Regions from separate parts of the Yokenella regensburgei genome, predicted to be linked through region 2. Evidence: predicted binding sites of a transcription regulator. Region 2 holds the regulator's gene; each other region holds the start of a gene.

Region 1 (4,924 bases), on a different contig from region 2:
CTGCTCGGTTTCCCGGTGCTGCGCCTGCGTGGTGACTATCTGGCGATTGTGACGCTGGGCTTCGGCGAAATCGTCCGTATCCTGCTGCTGAACAATACCGAAGTGACCGGCGGTCCGAACGGCATCAGCCAGATCCCGAAACCGACCTTCTTCGGCCTTGAGTTCAGCCGCAGCGCCCGTGAAGGCGGCTGGGACACCTTCAGCAATTTCTTTGGCGTGAAATACGACCCGTCGGACCGGGTGATTTTCCTCTACCTGGTTGCGCTGCTGCTGGTCGTGCTGAGTCTCTTCGTGATTAACCGCCTGCTGCGTATGCCGCTTGGCCGCGCGTGGGAAGCGCTGCGTGAAGATGAAATCGCCTGCCGCTCGCTGGGCTTAAGCCCAACGCGCATTAAGCTGACGGCGTTCACTATCAGCGCCGCGTTTGCCGGTTTCGCCGGAACGCTGTTTGCCGCGCGCCAGGGCTTTGTCAGCCCGGAATCCTTCACCTTCGCTGAATCTGCCTTCGTGCTGGCGATTGTGGTGCTGGGCGGTATGGGCTCGCAGTTCGCGGTGATCCTCGCGGCGATTCTGCTGGTGGTATCGCGTGAGCTGATGCGTGACTTCAATGAATACAGCATGCTGATGCTGGGTGGTTTGATGGTGCTGATGATGATCTGGCGTCCGCAGGGGCTGTTGCCGATGACCCGTGTGCAGCTGAAGCTGAAAAACGGGAAAGCCAAAGGAGAGCAGGCATGAGTCAGCCTATTTTATCCGTTAACGGTCTGATGATGCGCTTTGGCGGCCTGCTGGCGGTCAACAACGTCTCACTGGAGCTTAAGGCGCAGGAAATCGTCTCGCTGATTGGCCCAAACGGCGCGGGCAAAACCACCGTGTTTAACTGCCTGACCGGGTTCTACAAACCGACCGGCGGCAGCATTATGCTGCGCGACCAGCATCTCGAAGGGCTGCCGGGTCAGCAGATTGCCCGCATGGGCGTTGTGCGTACCTTCCAGCACGTGCGCCTGTTCCGCGAAATGACGGTGATTGAGAATCTGCTGGTGGCGCAACATCAGCAGCTCAAGAGCGGTGTCTTCTCCGGCCTGCTGAAAACCCCGGCGTTTCGCCGTGCGCAAAGCGAAGCCCTCGATCGCGCTGCCACCTGGCTTGAGCGTATTGGCCTGCTGGAGCACGCTAACCGTCAGGCGAGCAACCTCGCCTATGGCGATCAGCGCCGCCTTGAGATTGCCCGCTGCATGGTAACGCAGCCAGAAATCCTGATGCTCGACGAACCGGCCGCCGGTCTTAACCCGAAAGAGACCAAAGAGCTGGATGAGCTTATCGTTGAGCTTCGTAGCCATCACAACACCACCATTCTGCTGATTGAGCACGACATGAAGCTGGTGATGGGGATCTCCGATCGCATCTACGTGGTGAATCAGGGCACCCCGCTGGCTAACGGTACTCCAGAGGAAATTCGTCATAACCCGGACGTGATCCGCGCTTATTTAGGTGAAGCATAAGATGGAAAAAGTCATGTTGTCCTTTGACGGCGTCAGCGCTCACTACGGTAAGATTCAGGCGCTGCACAACGTCAGCCTGCATATCAATCAGGGCGAAATCGTCACTCTTATCGGCGCCAACGGCGCCGGGAAAACCACGCTGCTCGGTACGCTTTGCGGCGACCCGCGAGCCACCAGCGGGAAAATCGTCTTCGACGGTAAAGACATTACCGACTGGCAGACGGCGAAAATCATGCGTGAGGCGGTGGCGATTGTCCCTGAAGGGCGTCGCGTGTTCTCGCGGATGACGGTCGAAGAGAACCTGGCGATGGGCGGATTTTTTGCCGATCGCGAGCAGTATCATGAACGCATTAAGTGGGTGTATGAGCTGTTCCCGCGTCTGCACGAACGCCGTATTCAACGGGCGGGCACTATGTCCGGTGGGGAGCAGCAGATGCTGGCGATTGGCCGTGCATTGATGAGCCAGCCGCGCCTGCTGCTGCTTGATGAGCCGTCGCTGGGGCTGGCACCGATCATCATCCAGCAGATTTTCGACACCATCGAACAACTGCGTAAGCAAGGGATGACGATTTTCCTCGTTGAGCAGAACGCCAACCAGGCGCTGAAGCTCGCTGACCGTGGCTACGTGCTGGAGAATGGTCACGTGGTGCTGGAAGACACCGGTGATGCGTTGCTGGCGAACGAAGCGGTGCGGAGCGCTTATTTAGGCGGATAAATTTTTTACCAGCCCTCTTCCTGTGGGAGAGGGCTGGAGACCGCACCCGGCATTTTTAACAACTCCCTTCACATTACCATCATCCCTCTGACGTATTGTTGTCATGATTCTGTAAACAAACAGTTATTTTTCTGTCATTCGAGCATGTCATGTTACCTCGCGAGCATAAAACGCGTGATTTCGCGCATCCGGCACAACAAGAGAGATAACCGAATGACATCGTTACGACACACAGCTTTAGGACTGGCACTGAGCCTGGCATTTGCTGGTCAGGCGCTGGCGGCAACCACCATTCCATTCTGGCATTCTATGGAGGGCGAGCTCGGGAAAGAGGTCGACTCCCTGGCGCAACGTTTCAACCAGGAAAATCCGGATTACAAAATTGTGCCGGTTTATAAAGGCAACTACGAGCAGAGCCTGAGCGCAGGTATCGCTGCCTTCCGTACCGGTAACGCCCCGGCGCTGCTGCAGGTGTACGAAGTGGGCACTGCAACCATGATGGCGTCGAAAGCCATCAAGCCGGTGTACGAAGTCTTCAGCGACGCCAACATCAAATTTGACGAGTCGCAGTTTGTCCCGACCGTTGCCGGTTACTACACCGACTCCAAAACCGGGCACCTGCTGTCCCAGCCGTTCAACAGCTCCACCCCGGTGCTGTACTACAACAAAGATGCCTTCAGGAAAGCCGGTTTAGATCCGGAGCAGCCGCCGAAAACCTGGCAGGATCTGGCGGCTTATACCGAGAAGCTGAAAGCGGCAGGGATGAAGTGCGGCTACGCCAGCGGCTGGCAGGGCTGGATCCAGATTGAAAACTTCAGCGCCTGGAATGGGCTGCCGGTAGCAACCAAAAATAACGGTTTTGACGGTACCGACGCGGTGCTGGAGTTCAACAAGCCGGAGCAGGTGAAGCATATCGCACTGCTGGAGGCGATGAACAAGAAGGGCGATTTCAGCTACTTCGGTCGTAAAGACGAATCGACCGAGAAGTTCTACAACGGCGACTGCGCCATTACCACCGCTTCCTCAGGTTCGCTGGCGGACATTCGTCAGTACGCCAAATTCAACTACGGTGTGGGCATGATGCCCTACGATGCTGACGTGAAGGGTGCGCCGCAGAACGCCATCATCGGCGGTGCCAGCCTGTGGGTGATGCAGGGGAAAGACAAAGCTACCTATAACGGTGTCGCGAAGTTCCTCGAATTCCTGGCGAAACCGGAAATTGCCGCTGAATGGCACCAGAAAACCGGCTACCTGCCTATCACTAAAGCCGCTTATGACCTGACCCGTCAGCAGGGCTTCTACGATAAAAACCCGGGTGCGGATATCGCGACCCGTCAGATGCTGAACAAGCCGCCGTTGCCGTTCACCAAAGGTCTGCGTCTGGGCAATATGCCGCAGATCCGTACCGTGGTGGATGAAGAGCTGGAAAGCGTCTGGACCGGGAAGAAAACCCCTCAGCAGGCGCTGGATGCGGCGGTTGAACGCGGTAATCAGCTGCTGCGGCGTTTCGAGCAGTCGACTAAATCGTAATCATTGGCTGACCCCTCACCCTAACCCTCTCCCCATAGGGGAGAGGGAACTGTTCAGAGCCGTCTTTCTCCCTCGCCCCTTTGGGGAGAGGGCCGGGGTGAGGGGAAACTAACTCAGAGTTTAACTATGTCATCATCCCGTCCGGTGTTTCGCTCCCGCTGGCTGCCTTACCTGCTGGTAGCGCCGCAGCTGCTTATCACCGTCATTTTCTTTATCTGGCCTGCGGGCGAGGCGCTGTGGTACTCGCTGCAAAGCGTCGATCCGTTTGGGCTTTCCAGCCAGTTTGTCGGCCTGGATAACTTCATTGCGCTGTTCCATGATAGCTACTACCTGGACTCGTTCTGGACGACCATCAAATTCAGCGCCATGGTGACCATCAGCGGTCTGCTGGTTTCGCTATTCTTCGCCGCGCTGGTGGATTACGTGGTGCGCGGCAGCCGTTTGTACCAGACGCTGATGCTGCTGCCTTACGCGGTGGCACCTGCCGTAGCGGCGGTGCTGTGGATCTTCCTCTTTAATCCGGGGCGCGGGCTGATTACCCATGCGCTGGCGGGGATCGGTTACGACTGGAACCACGCGCAGAACAGCGGTCAGGCGATGTTCCTCGTGGTGTTTGCTTCGGTATGGAAGCAGATTAGTTACAACTTCCTGTTTTTCTTTGCTGCGCTGCAGTCTATCCCACGTTCTTTAGTCGAAGCCGCGGCGATCGACGGCGCGGGCCCGGTGCGTCGTTTCTTCAAACTCGCGCTACCGCTGATAGCACCGGTGAGCTTCTTCCTGCTGGTGGTCAACCTGGTGTACGCCTTCTTCGATACCTTCCCGGTGATTGATGCGGCGACGGCGGGCGGCCCGGTGCAGGCTACGACCACCCTCATCTACAAAATCTACCGTGAAGGCTTTGCCGGCCTCGACCTTTCCGCCTCTGCGGCGCAGTCGGTGGTGTTGATGCTGCTGGTGATTGTCCTGACGGTGGTGCAGTTCCGCTATGTTGAAAGTAAGGTGCGTTATCAATGATTGAGCATCGTCGCGGGCTGACTATCTTCAGCCACAGCATGTTAATCCTCGGCATCGCGGTGATTTTGTTCCCGCTGTACGTCGCCTTTGTGGCGGCGACCCTCGACAATCGTGCGGTGTTCGAAACCCCCATGACGCTTATTCCCGGCGGTCACTTGCTGGA
Region 2 (4,924 bases):
CTTACCTGTGTAAGCTCCTGGGGATTCACTGCGTCGCCGCCTTCCTGCAACTCGAATTATTTGGGGTATAGAATAAATTCGCGTTCACCCTGACGGGATGATACAGCGGTAAGGTCAGCTGACTCAGCGGGATATTCTCCCGGATACGCGTAGCGAAGCATTGTTTTTGGTATTACTACGCGAATGCAGTTGGGATAAACCAGCATGAGGCGCAATTTAAACGCTTATAACGTTTTAAAGCAAGGAGGGATCGTAAAACCAGATGATTATGCTAATACTAATTTTCGCAATGGGATTATCTACCAGTTTTACAAAAAACATGTGGCTAATCATGCGAACAAAAAACAATCAGACGTTCATAAATACAGCGCTAAAAAATGAACTGCAAAGCAAACAGACCAGCCGAAGCTGGTCTGTGGAAAGTTAACCTGACAAGCGTCGATTCAGGCGCTGTTTTTGGCAATTAAACGTTCCGGAAGCAGGAAGCTAAAACGCGTCCCCTTGCCCAGGGTACTTTCAATTTCCAGGCGACTGTCGTGATGATTTACCGCATGTTTCACTATCGCCAGCCCCAGACCGCTGCCCCCGGTTTGCCGCGAACGCGCCTTATCAACACGGTAGAAGCGCTCGGTCAGGCGCGGAATGTGCTCCGGCGCAATCCCCGGGCCGTTGTCCTCCACGCTAAACAGCGCGCCGTGCGGTGCCCGTTGCCAGCGCACGGTTATCTCCGTGCCCGGAGGCGTGTGATTGATAGCGTTATACACCAGGTTGGATACCGCGCTACGCAGCTGCTCGTCGTTGCCCATCACCCGCAGGGAATCATCAATCTCAAAATGCAGCGTATGCTTTTTCTGACTGAGGGTCTGGGCTTCGCGCTCCACCACCCGCAGCATCATCGGCATATCAATACGATCGCTCAGCGCCATCATCGGTGCCGCTTCAATTTTTGACAGAGTCAGCAGTTGTTTAACCAACCCTTCCATCCGGTGAGTCTGTTCACGCATGGTATGCAGCGCTTTTTCACGCGTTGCACCTTCCAGCGTTTGCTCCTGCATCATCTCCAGATAGCCCTGTAATACGGTCAACGGTGTACGCAGCTCATGGCTGACGTTGGCAAAGAAGTTGCGCCGCGCACCTTCCAGCTGGTGCATCTGGGTCACGTCACGCGCCACCATCAGCCACTGATGCTCGCTGTACGGCATCACGCGAATTTCCAGATGACGACCATTATTCAGAACCAGATTCAACGGCTTTGAGAAATCACGATGTTTGAGGTGCTGAGCAAATTCCGGATAGCGCAGCAGGTTGAGGATATTTTGTCCGTTATCGTCCGGCCAGCGCAGCCCCAGCAGCTGTTGGGCCAGTCCGTTACACCAGAAGATAGCGCCTTCTCCGTTGGTCAGTACCACCGCATCCGGCAGCGACTCGGCACCGCTACGAAAGCGCTTGATCAGACTCCCCAGCTCACGGCGACGTTTTTTGTTACGCATCTGCATCTGATGCAGACCGTACAGCAGTGGCTCCCAGCTGCCTCGTCCCGGCGGCGGCGTCATGCTGCGATCAACCCATAACCACCAGGAAAGACGTAATAAATTCCAGAAATGCCAGATAAGCAGCCCGGTTACCGCCGCCAGTAAAAACCACGGCAAATAACCAAAAAATGCCCCGAGAATAAAGGCTGGGATACAACATAAGCAAAGCTCAAGCGCCAGCCTTCTCCATGACAGCCGTTCCAGCACGGGTCATACTCCTGTCAAATTTTAGAAACGGGCAGAAAAACGATATCCCGTACCGCGTACAGTTTGCACCATACGGTCGTGGCCGCTGTGCTCCAGCGCCTTACGCAGGCGGCGAATATGCACATCAACCGTTCTGTCTTCGACATACACGTTCGTTCCCCAGACGTGGTTCAGCAGTTGTTCGCGGCTATAAACACGCTCGGGATGCGTCATAAAGAAGTGTAATAACTTAAATTCTGTCGGCCCCATGTCCAGCGGATTTTCACCGGTCATGACGCGATGCGAAGTGGGATCGAGGCTCAGCCCCTGCATCTCAATTACCTCTTCCACCGCCATCGGTGAAATGCGGCGCATCACGGCTTTAATTCGGGCGACTAACTCTTTCGGCGAGAACGGTTTGGTAATGTAGTCATCCGCTCCGGTTTCCAGCCCCCGCACACGATCCTCTTCTTCCCCGCGCGCGGTCAGCATCATCACCGGAATATCACGCGTCATGGCTTCACGCTTGATATGTTTGATGAACTGTAACCCCGAACCACCCGGCAACATCCAGTCGAGCAGAATCAGATCTGGCCAGGGCTCATTGAGTTGATTCACGGCACTGTCATAATCTTCTGCTTCAACGGGTTGAAAGCCATTTTGCTCCAGAACGAAGCACACCATTTCGCGGATTGGAGCCTCATCTTCAACGACCAGAATTCGTCTCGCCATTATTTACCCTGTGATTTTTTAGTAGCAATTATAGAGTGCGGCGCCATTATGCGTCAGATTTGTGACAGATTTATGAAAAAGATGACCGACAGATGATACCTCTGCGGAGGCTTTATGACAGCCATCGACCCCACCGTATCTGAATGTTTATAATCTCCTTTATGCTTTTTTTGCTACGGAACCGCTATGCGCATCATTCATACCTCTGACTGGCATCTGGGCCAGAACTTTTACAGCAAGAGCCGGGCTCCAGAACACGAGGCCTTCCTCGACTGGCTGCTGCAAACGGCCGAAGCCCGTGAGGTGGATGCCATTATTGTGGCAGGTGACATCTTTGATACCGGTTCGCCGCCAAGCTACGCCCGCGAGCTGTACAACCGTTTTGTCGTCAAGCTACAGCAAACCGGCTGTCACCTGGTGGTGCTGGCGGGTAACCATGATTCCGTCGCCACGCTCAATGAATCACGCGATATTCTCGCCTTCCTTAATACGACCGTTGTCGCAAGCGCGGGCTGTCCACCCTGTGAGCTTATCCGCCGCGACGGCAGCGTGGGGGCCATTCTCTGCCCGGTGCCGTTCCTGCGCCCGCGCGATGTGGTCGTGAGCCAGGCCGGGCATTCTGCCCAGGAAAAACAGCACACGTTGCTTGCCGCAATCACCGATTACTACCAGCAACAATATGAGGCTGCGGTTGTGCTGCGCGGCGACCGCACGCTGCCGATTATTGCCAGCGGCCACCTGACCACCGTCGGTGCCAGCAAAAGTGACGCGGTACGCGACATCTATATAGGCACTCTCGATGCCTTCCCGGCGCAGAACTTCCCACCGGCGGACTACATCGCCCTCGGACATATTCACCGGGCGCAGAAAATTGGCGGCAGCGAGCACATTCGCTACTGCGGCTCACCGATTGCGCTGAGCTTCGACGAAACCGGTAAAAGCAAAAGCGTGCATCTGGTGAACTTCGACGCAGGTAAACTTGCCAGCGTCGAGACCCTTGACGTGCCGGTCACCCAACCGCTGGCGGTGCTGAAAGGTGATTTCGCCAGCGTCAGCGATCAGCTCGCCCGCTGGCCAGAAACGTCGGAAGCCGTCACTTGGCTTGATATCGAAATCAACAGCGAAGAGTACCTGCACGACCTGCAGCGTAAAATTCAGGCCCAGACGGAGGCACTTGCGGTTGAGGTCCTGCTGATCCGCCGCAGCCGCGAGCAGCGGGAGCGCATTATCGCAGGCGAACAGCGCGAAACCCTGAGTGAACTCAAAGTTGAAGAGGTCTTTGCCCGCCGCCTCGCACTGGAAGAATTTGACGACGGTCAGCAGGGTCGCCTGCACCAGCTTTTCGACGATACCCTGCAAAGCCTCTCCGGGGAGGAAAACGTATGAAAATCCTCAGCCTGCGCTTAAAAAACCTCAACTCGCTGAAAGGCGAATGGAAAATTGATTTCACCGCCGAGCCGTTCGCCAGCAACGGTCTGTTTGCCATCACCGGCCCGACCGGGGCCGGAAAAACCACATTGCTCGATGCCATCTGCCTCGCGCTGTACCATGAAACACCGCGTCTTAATACCGTCTCACAGTCGCAAAACGATCTGATGACCCGCGATACCGCCGAGTGTCTGGCCGAGGTGGAATTTGAGGTGAAAGGCACCGGCTATCGCGCCTTCTGGAGCCAGAACCGGGCGCGTAACCAGCCCGATGGCAACCTGCAGGCACCGCGCGTTGAGCTGGCGCGTACTGAAGACGGCAAGATCCTTGCGGATAAAGTGAAAGACAAGCTGGAGCTTACCGCCACGCTCACCGGGCTCGACTACGGTCGCTTTACCCGCTCGATGCTGCTGTCGCAGGGGCAGTTTGCCGCTTTCCTCAATGCCAAACCGAAAGAGCGCGCCGAGCTGCTCGAAGAGCTCACCGGAACCGAAATCTACGGACAAATTTCGGCGATGGTGTTTGAAAAGCACAAAACCGCCAAAACCGAGCTGGAGAAGCTGGAGGCGCAGGCCTCCGGGGTGATGCTTCTGAGCGAGGAGCAGAAACAGGCGCTTGTGCAACGTTTGCAGGTACTTACTGACGAAGAAAAAGCGTACCTGGCGCAGCAGCAGCGTCTGCAAAGCTGGCAGCAGTGGCTGGAGCGTGAACAGGAGCGCCAGCAGGGGCAACGACAGGCCCAGCAAATGCTTGCTCAGGCGCAGCAGGCGCTCGACGAAGCCAGACCGCAGCTTGAATCCCTGGCGCAGGCGCAGCCTGCCGAACAGCTGCGTCCGTTATGGCAGCGGGTACAGGATCACCACAGTGAAGTGACCCAGGTTCAGCAGCAGAGTGAAGAAGTAAATACTCGCTTACAGGCCAGCCTGCGCCAGCGTGAACAGATCCGCACAGCCGCGGATGCCCGCCATGCTGCTCTCACTCAGGAACTGAGTACCCTCAGCGCATGGTTGAAAACCCATGACCACCTGCGTCAGTGGCCGCAGGCA
Region 3 (4,924 bases), on a different contig from region 2:
CGGAGCCTTTTTGTTTGACAGGATCCACACGTAGGTGGCGATGCCGGTGTTGTAGAACATGTCGGTTGGCAGCGCGACGATACCTTCCAGCAGATCGGCTTCGAGGATATAGCGGCGGATCTCACTTTCACCGCTGCCTGCACCGCCGGTAAACAGCGGCGAACCGTTAAGGATAATGCCGATGCGGCCACCGTTGTTCACCATGCCGTCGGCGGCACGGGTGTCGCGCATTTTGCTGATCAGGTGCAGCAGGAACAGCAGCGAACCGTCGGAAACACGCGGCAGGCCGGGGCCAAAACGGCCGTTAAAGCCTTTCTGCAGGTGCTCATCGTTAATGTCACCCTCGATCTTTTTCCAGTCGACGCCAAACGGCGGGTTAGAGAGCATGTAGTCGAACTGGTCAGCCGGAAGCTGATCGTTAGAGAGAGTGTTGCCCAGCTTAATACGGCTGACGTCCTGGCCTTTGATCAGCATGTCGGCTTTACAGATGGCGTAGGACTCCGGGTTCAGCTCCTGACCAAACGCGCGCATCACGGCTTTCGGGTTCAGTTCATGAACGTATTCCATCCCGGCGGAGAGGAAGCCGCCGGTACCCGCGGTCGGGTCGTAAATGGTACGGATGATCCCTTCTTTGGTCAGGGCATCGTCATCTTCCATAAACACCAGAGAGGTGGTCAAGCGCACAATATCGCGTGGGGTAAAGTGCTCCCCGGCGGTTTCGTTAGAACTTTCCGCGAAGCGGCGGATCAGCTCTTCAAACACCAGCCCCATTTCATAGTTGGAAATGGCCTCCGGGCTGAGATCGGTGGTGGCGAACTTTTTAACGACCTTATACAGCAGGTTAGCGTCGTCCAGCAGACCGATAAACTCGCTGAATTTAAAGTGCTCGAAGATCTCGCGCGCATCTTTTGAAAAGCTTTGAATGTAGTTTTCCAGGTTGGCGCTGATGTCGTTCTGTCCCATTTTGCCGAGATCCATTGGCGAGGTGTTGTAGAACGACAGGGAGTTGGTGGCGCGCAGCAGAAACTTTTCTTTGGCTTCTTCCGGCAGCGGGCTGGTTTTGAGTTCCTGTGCTTTAGCCACTACCGCGTCTTTGCTTTCTGCCAACACGCATTCCAGACGACGCAGCAGGGTGAAAGGCAGGATCACGCGGCCGTACTGAGATTGTTTGAAGTCGCCGCGCAGCAGATCGGCAACGGCCCAGATGAAGGCCGCCGTTTGCGAGAAATTTGTGTTAGTCATGAAAGTTACCAAAAGCGGTTACAAAATAGGGTGATTATACAGCGTCATTCCGACTTCGCACGGCATTCATCCCTTCCGGTAACGGGATGAATACCGGCTAACGGGTTACTGTTCGATCTCCAGCTCATCAAACAGCTGCAGGTCGACGTCCAGCAGCTCAACGGCATTGCTGCGGCGAATACCGACGTTGTTTTCAATCAGCAGTTCGAGCAGGCGATCGCCGTCGATCAGGGTGATCGGCGCGGCTCCCGGGAACAGCGCGGCTTCGGCGCAGCTGGTGGCAAATCTGCCGGTGGTGATGAGCGTACCGCGAATGGCCTTATGGTACGGTAGCGCACCGCGCAGCTGGTCGATAAGCGGGCGGTTGACGGTGTTCTGCATCCGCTTCACCTGTACTACTTCGGTGATGGTGGTGATGCCCACCTGCACCTTGCCGACAACGTCCACGCCCTTGTCACCGGAGGCTTTGGTGACTTCAACTTGTTCGTAGCCCATTGCTTCCAGAAGCTGACCCACTAAGTGTTCAAACTTATACGGATTCATGGTGCTGATTTGCTCACGCAGCAGCTCTTTTTGCTGCTGGTTATAGCGTTTGACCGCATCGAGCAGCTCTTTGCGCGGGTCGGTTTTCCGCGCTGGCAGGGCTTTACTCAACCAGGCACGGCCGGTATCGGTAATGCTGTAGCTCATGCCGTCGCGATCGACCATGTGCCTGTCGATAAGATTGTAGAGCCGCGAGTAGAGCGTGCTTTTGATGGAGCTGGCGGAAGCAAACTTTGAATGCTGGTGGAGGAAGGCCTGCCATTCCGGCAATAAATCGGCGCGTTTTGACATCTCACGGCTGGCGAGCAGCTCCAGTAGCTGCAACATGCCTTCCTGATCGTCGAGCCAGCGCCACGTTGACTCATCAGCGTTGAGGAATTGATTGCCCCGCTCGGTGGCCTGCCAGAGCCCGTCGCTGCTCTCTTCCATCAGCTTAAACTGCTCGTTGTTGAGGAACAGATAGCAGCCGTAGCTGTGGCGAGGGTTGAGGATGTGGTTATCGGTTTGCCAGATGCGGTGCGCGAGCTCTGCGTCCTCACCGGTCAGGCGCTCAATGATCCATTTGTCTGGCTCCGACCAGTCGACGGGTTTTTGCGGTGTGCCGGTTTGCTCATGGATCGCGGTGATCATATTTCGTACCGACTTAGCGGGGTAGCCTGCAGAGGCTTTCATCATGGCCTGCGCCTGTGCATAAGTCGGAAAAAGTGGCGTTATGACTTTGTAGTTTTTCACGTTGTTCCCTTAACGATGATGTTGTGCATAGCATGCCAGTTTCGAGGGGAATTACTGTTGGATGAATCACTTATCGGAAAGATATCGCGACGAGTGTCATTTTTCTGACATCCACTCTCTTTATAGTGTCCTGCTCTTGCAAAGGATACTAACCACATGAAAATCAAAATAATCCCTCTGGTTATCGGCTGTACTCTCTCTTTCTCTGCGCTGGCGGCGGAACCTCACGCCGAGCGCTATATCGTGAGCTTTCCGGAAGGCTCAAACATTCCTTATCGCGGTGCATTCTCCAGCGCTTTCCTGAACGGGTTGCCGGTGGGAATTGGCTCCGGGCTGCTGTTTACCGGCAAAGAGGGCGATGCCCTGACGTTTGCCACCGTGACCGATCGCGGGCCGAACGCCGATTCACCGAACGTGGGCAAGCGCGAGGCGAAGATCTTCGTGGTGCCCGAGTTTACTCCGCAGATGATGACTATTCGGCTGGAAAACGGTAAAGCGCAGGCGACAAACGCCGTGCCGCTGCACGATGCGAAGGGCAACATCAACGGCCTGCCGCTTGAAAGCGACGTCATTGGCTCCACCAATGAAGTGGCGCTCAGCGACAGCATGAAGGTGCTGAAAGGGGATAACCGTGGGCTGGATACCGAAGGTATTACCCCGGATGGTAAAGGCGGTTACTGGCTTTGCGATGAATATGGTCCGTTCCTGGTGAACGTCGACCGCAGTGGAAAGATCCTCGCCATGCACGGGCCGCAGGCCGAAAACGGCGAGAAGTCTATCGCCGATGGTTTGCCGAACGTTATCAAATGGCGTCAGCCAAACCGTGGCTTTGAGGGGCTGACCCGCATGCCGGACGGGCGGATTATTGCGGCGGTACAGAGCACGCTCGATATCGACGGTAAAAGCAAGAAGCAGGCGCTGTTTACCCGCCTGGTGAGCTTCGACCCGGCGACGGGGAAAACGGCGATGTACGGTTACCCGATAGATGCGGCGGCGTACAGCAAAAACAGCGATGCCAAAATTGGCGATATCGTGGCGCTCGATAATCAGCATATTTTGCTGATTGAGCAGGGTGGCGATAAAGACGGGGCGATGCGAAATAACATCTACAAAGTGGATTTGAGCAAGGCGAGCGATCTGGCGGCATTCGACAAAACCGGGAAGTATCCGGAGTTTGATGATGCGGAAAAACTGGCGAAACGCGGCGTCATGCTGGCGGAAAAATCGCTGGTGGTGGATTTGCGTAAGCTCGGCTGGCAGCAGGAGAAAGCCGAAGGGCTGGCGCTGATTGATGGTAAAACTCTGGCGGTGGCCAACGATAATGACTTTGGCGTGAAGACGGTGCTGAAAGATCCTGTCGCAGGGAAAAAGCTGAAGGATTACCGCCTGAACGAGCAGGGTGAGCTGACGGTGGACGATAAGGTTGTGGCGACGAGCATCGGCGTGAAGCCGCTGGAGAAACCCGAATCTGAGAGTGAGCTGTGGGTGGTGACGCTGCCTGAAGCGGTGATGTAAGCGTTGTGCGGTCTGCTCCCCTCACCCATCCCCTCTCCCTCCGGGAGAGGGGATGGTCAGTGCGGTCTGAATCCCTCTCCCTTTGGGAGAGGGGATAGTTACGGTACTATTTTTTCAATCCGGCGAACGCTGCGCGGATCTCTTCTTCCGGCAACTGAACGCCGATAAACACCAGCGTGCTGTGCGGTGTTTCTTCGCCCCACGGGCGGTCCCAGTCGGCGCTGTACAGGCGCTGAACGCCCTGGAACAGCAGGCGGTTCGGTTCGCCGTCAATCCACAGCATCCCTTTGTAGCGCAGCAGCTTCTCGGCAAATGATAGCAGCAGGTTCTCCATCACTCGCGAAACGTCGCTGATATCCACCGGGTAGTTCAGTTCGACGACAATCGAGCTGACGTCGTTTTGTTTGTCGGCCATGAAGTGGAAGCGCGGCGCGGTGGTGACTTTCTCTTCCAGCATAAAGCCGTTGGTATTAAACAGCAGGCCGAGGTCAATATCGCCGTGCGTGACGGTGTAAATTGGCGCACGGGCGTTGATGCGCGCCAGGCGTTCACGAAGCTGGGCGGCTTCACCTGCAACGTCGGTTTTGGTCAGCAGAATGCGGTCCGCGTAGCCCACCTGCGACTGGGCGAGGGTGAACTGATTCATTTGCTGATCCGCATGGGCGGCATCGACCAGCGCAATGACGCCGTCGAGGAGGTAGCGCTGGCAGAGGATTTCGTGGGAGAAAAAAGTCTGAATAATCGGGCCCGGATCGGCCATGCCGGTGCACTCAATCACCAGCCGGTCGAAGGTGATTTCACCACGGTCGAGGCTGTCGAGCAGGTCCAGCAGCGCGTCTTCCAGTTCGTTAGAACGGCTACAGCAGATACAGCCGTTGGTCAGGGTTTTGAT

Evidence for each region. Region 2 encodes PhoB, which activates phosphate uptake and scavenging genes when phosphate is short. Its sites were predicted from a motif close to CTGTCATAAAACTGNCNNAT; they were not measured.
Region 1: a site for PhoB is predicted at 2,294-2,313, ahead of ugpB (sn-glycerol-3-phosphate ABC transporter substrate-binding protein UgpB). Genes of this name have one in related genera too.
Region 3: a site for PhoB is predicted at 2,609-2,628, ahead of C7387_RS16865 (esterase-like activity of phytase family protein). Genes of this name have one in related genera too.

Annotation. Positions count from the first base shown of each region.
Region 1 covers NZ_RBIZ01000006.1:94,279-99,202, reverse strand. The annotation lists gene livM (branched chain amino acid ABC transporter permease LivM) at 1-738, shown strand, start outside; gene livG (high-affinity branched-chain amino acid ABC transporter ATP-binding protein LivG) at 735-1,502, shown strand; gene livF (high-affinity branched-chain amino acid ABC transporter ATP-binding protein LivF) at 1,504-2,217, shown strand; gene ugpB (sn-glycerol-3-phosphate ABC transporter substrate-binding protein UgpB) at 2,431-3,747, shown strand; gene ugpA (sn-glycerol-3-phosphate ABC transporter permease UgpA) at 3,874-4,761, shown strand; gene ugpE (sn-glycerol-3-phosphate ABC transporter permease UgpE) at 4,758-4,924, shown strand, end outside.
Region 2 covers NZ_RBIZ01000007.1:103,349-108,272, reverse strand. The annotation lists gene phoR (phosphate regulon sensor histidine kinase PhoR) at 444-1,739, opposite strand; gene phoB (phosphate response regulator transcription factor PhoB) at 1,761-2,450, opposite strand; gene sbcD (exonuclease subunit SbcD) at 2,637-3,836, shown strand; gene sbcC (exonuclease subunit SbcC) at 3,833-4,924, shown strand, end outside.
Region 3 covers NZ_RBIZ01000005.1:380,415-385,338, forward strand. The annotation lists gene C7387_RS16855 (type I restriction-modification system subunit M) at 1-1,242, opposite strand, end outside; gene C7387_RS16860 (restriction endonuclease) at 1,348-2,517, opposite strand; gene C7387_RS16865 (esterase-like activity of phytase family protein) at 2,674-4,032, shown strand; gene yjiA (GTPase) at 4,139-4,924, opposite strand, start outside.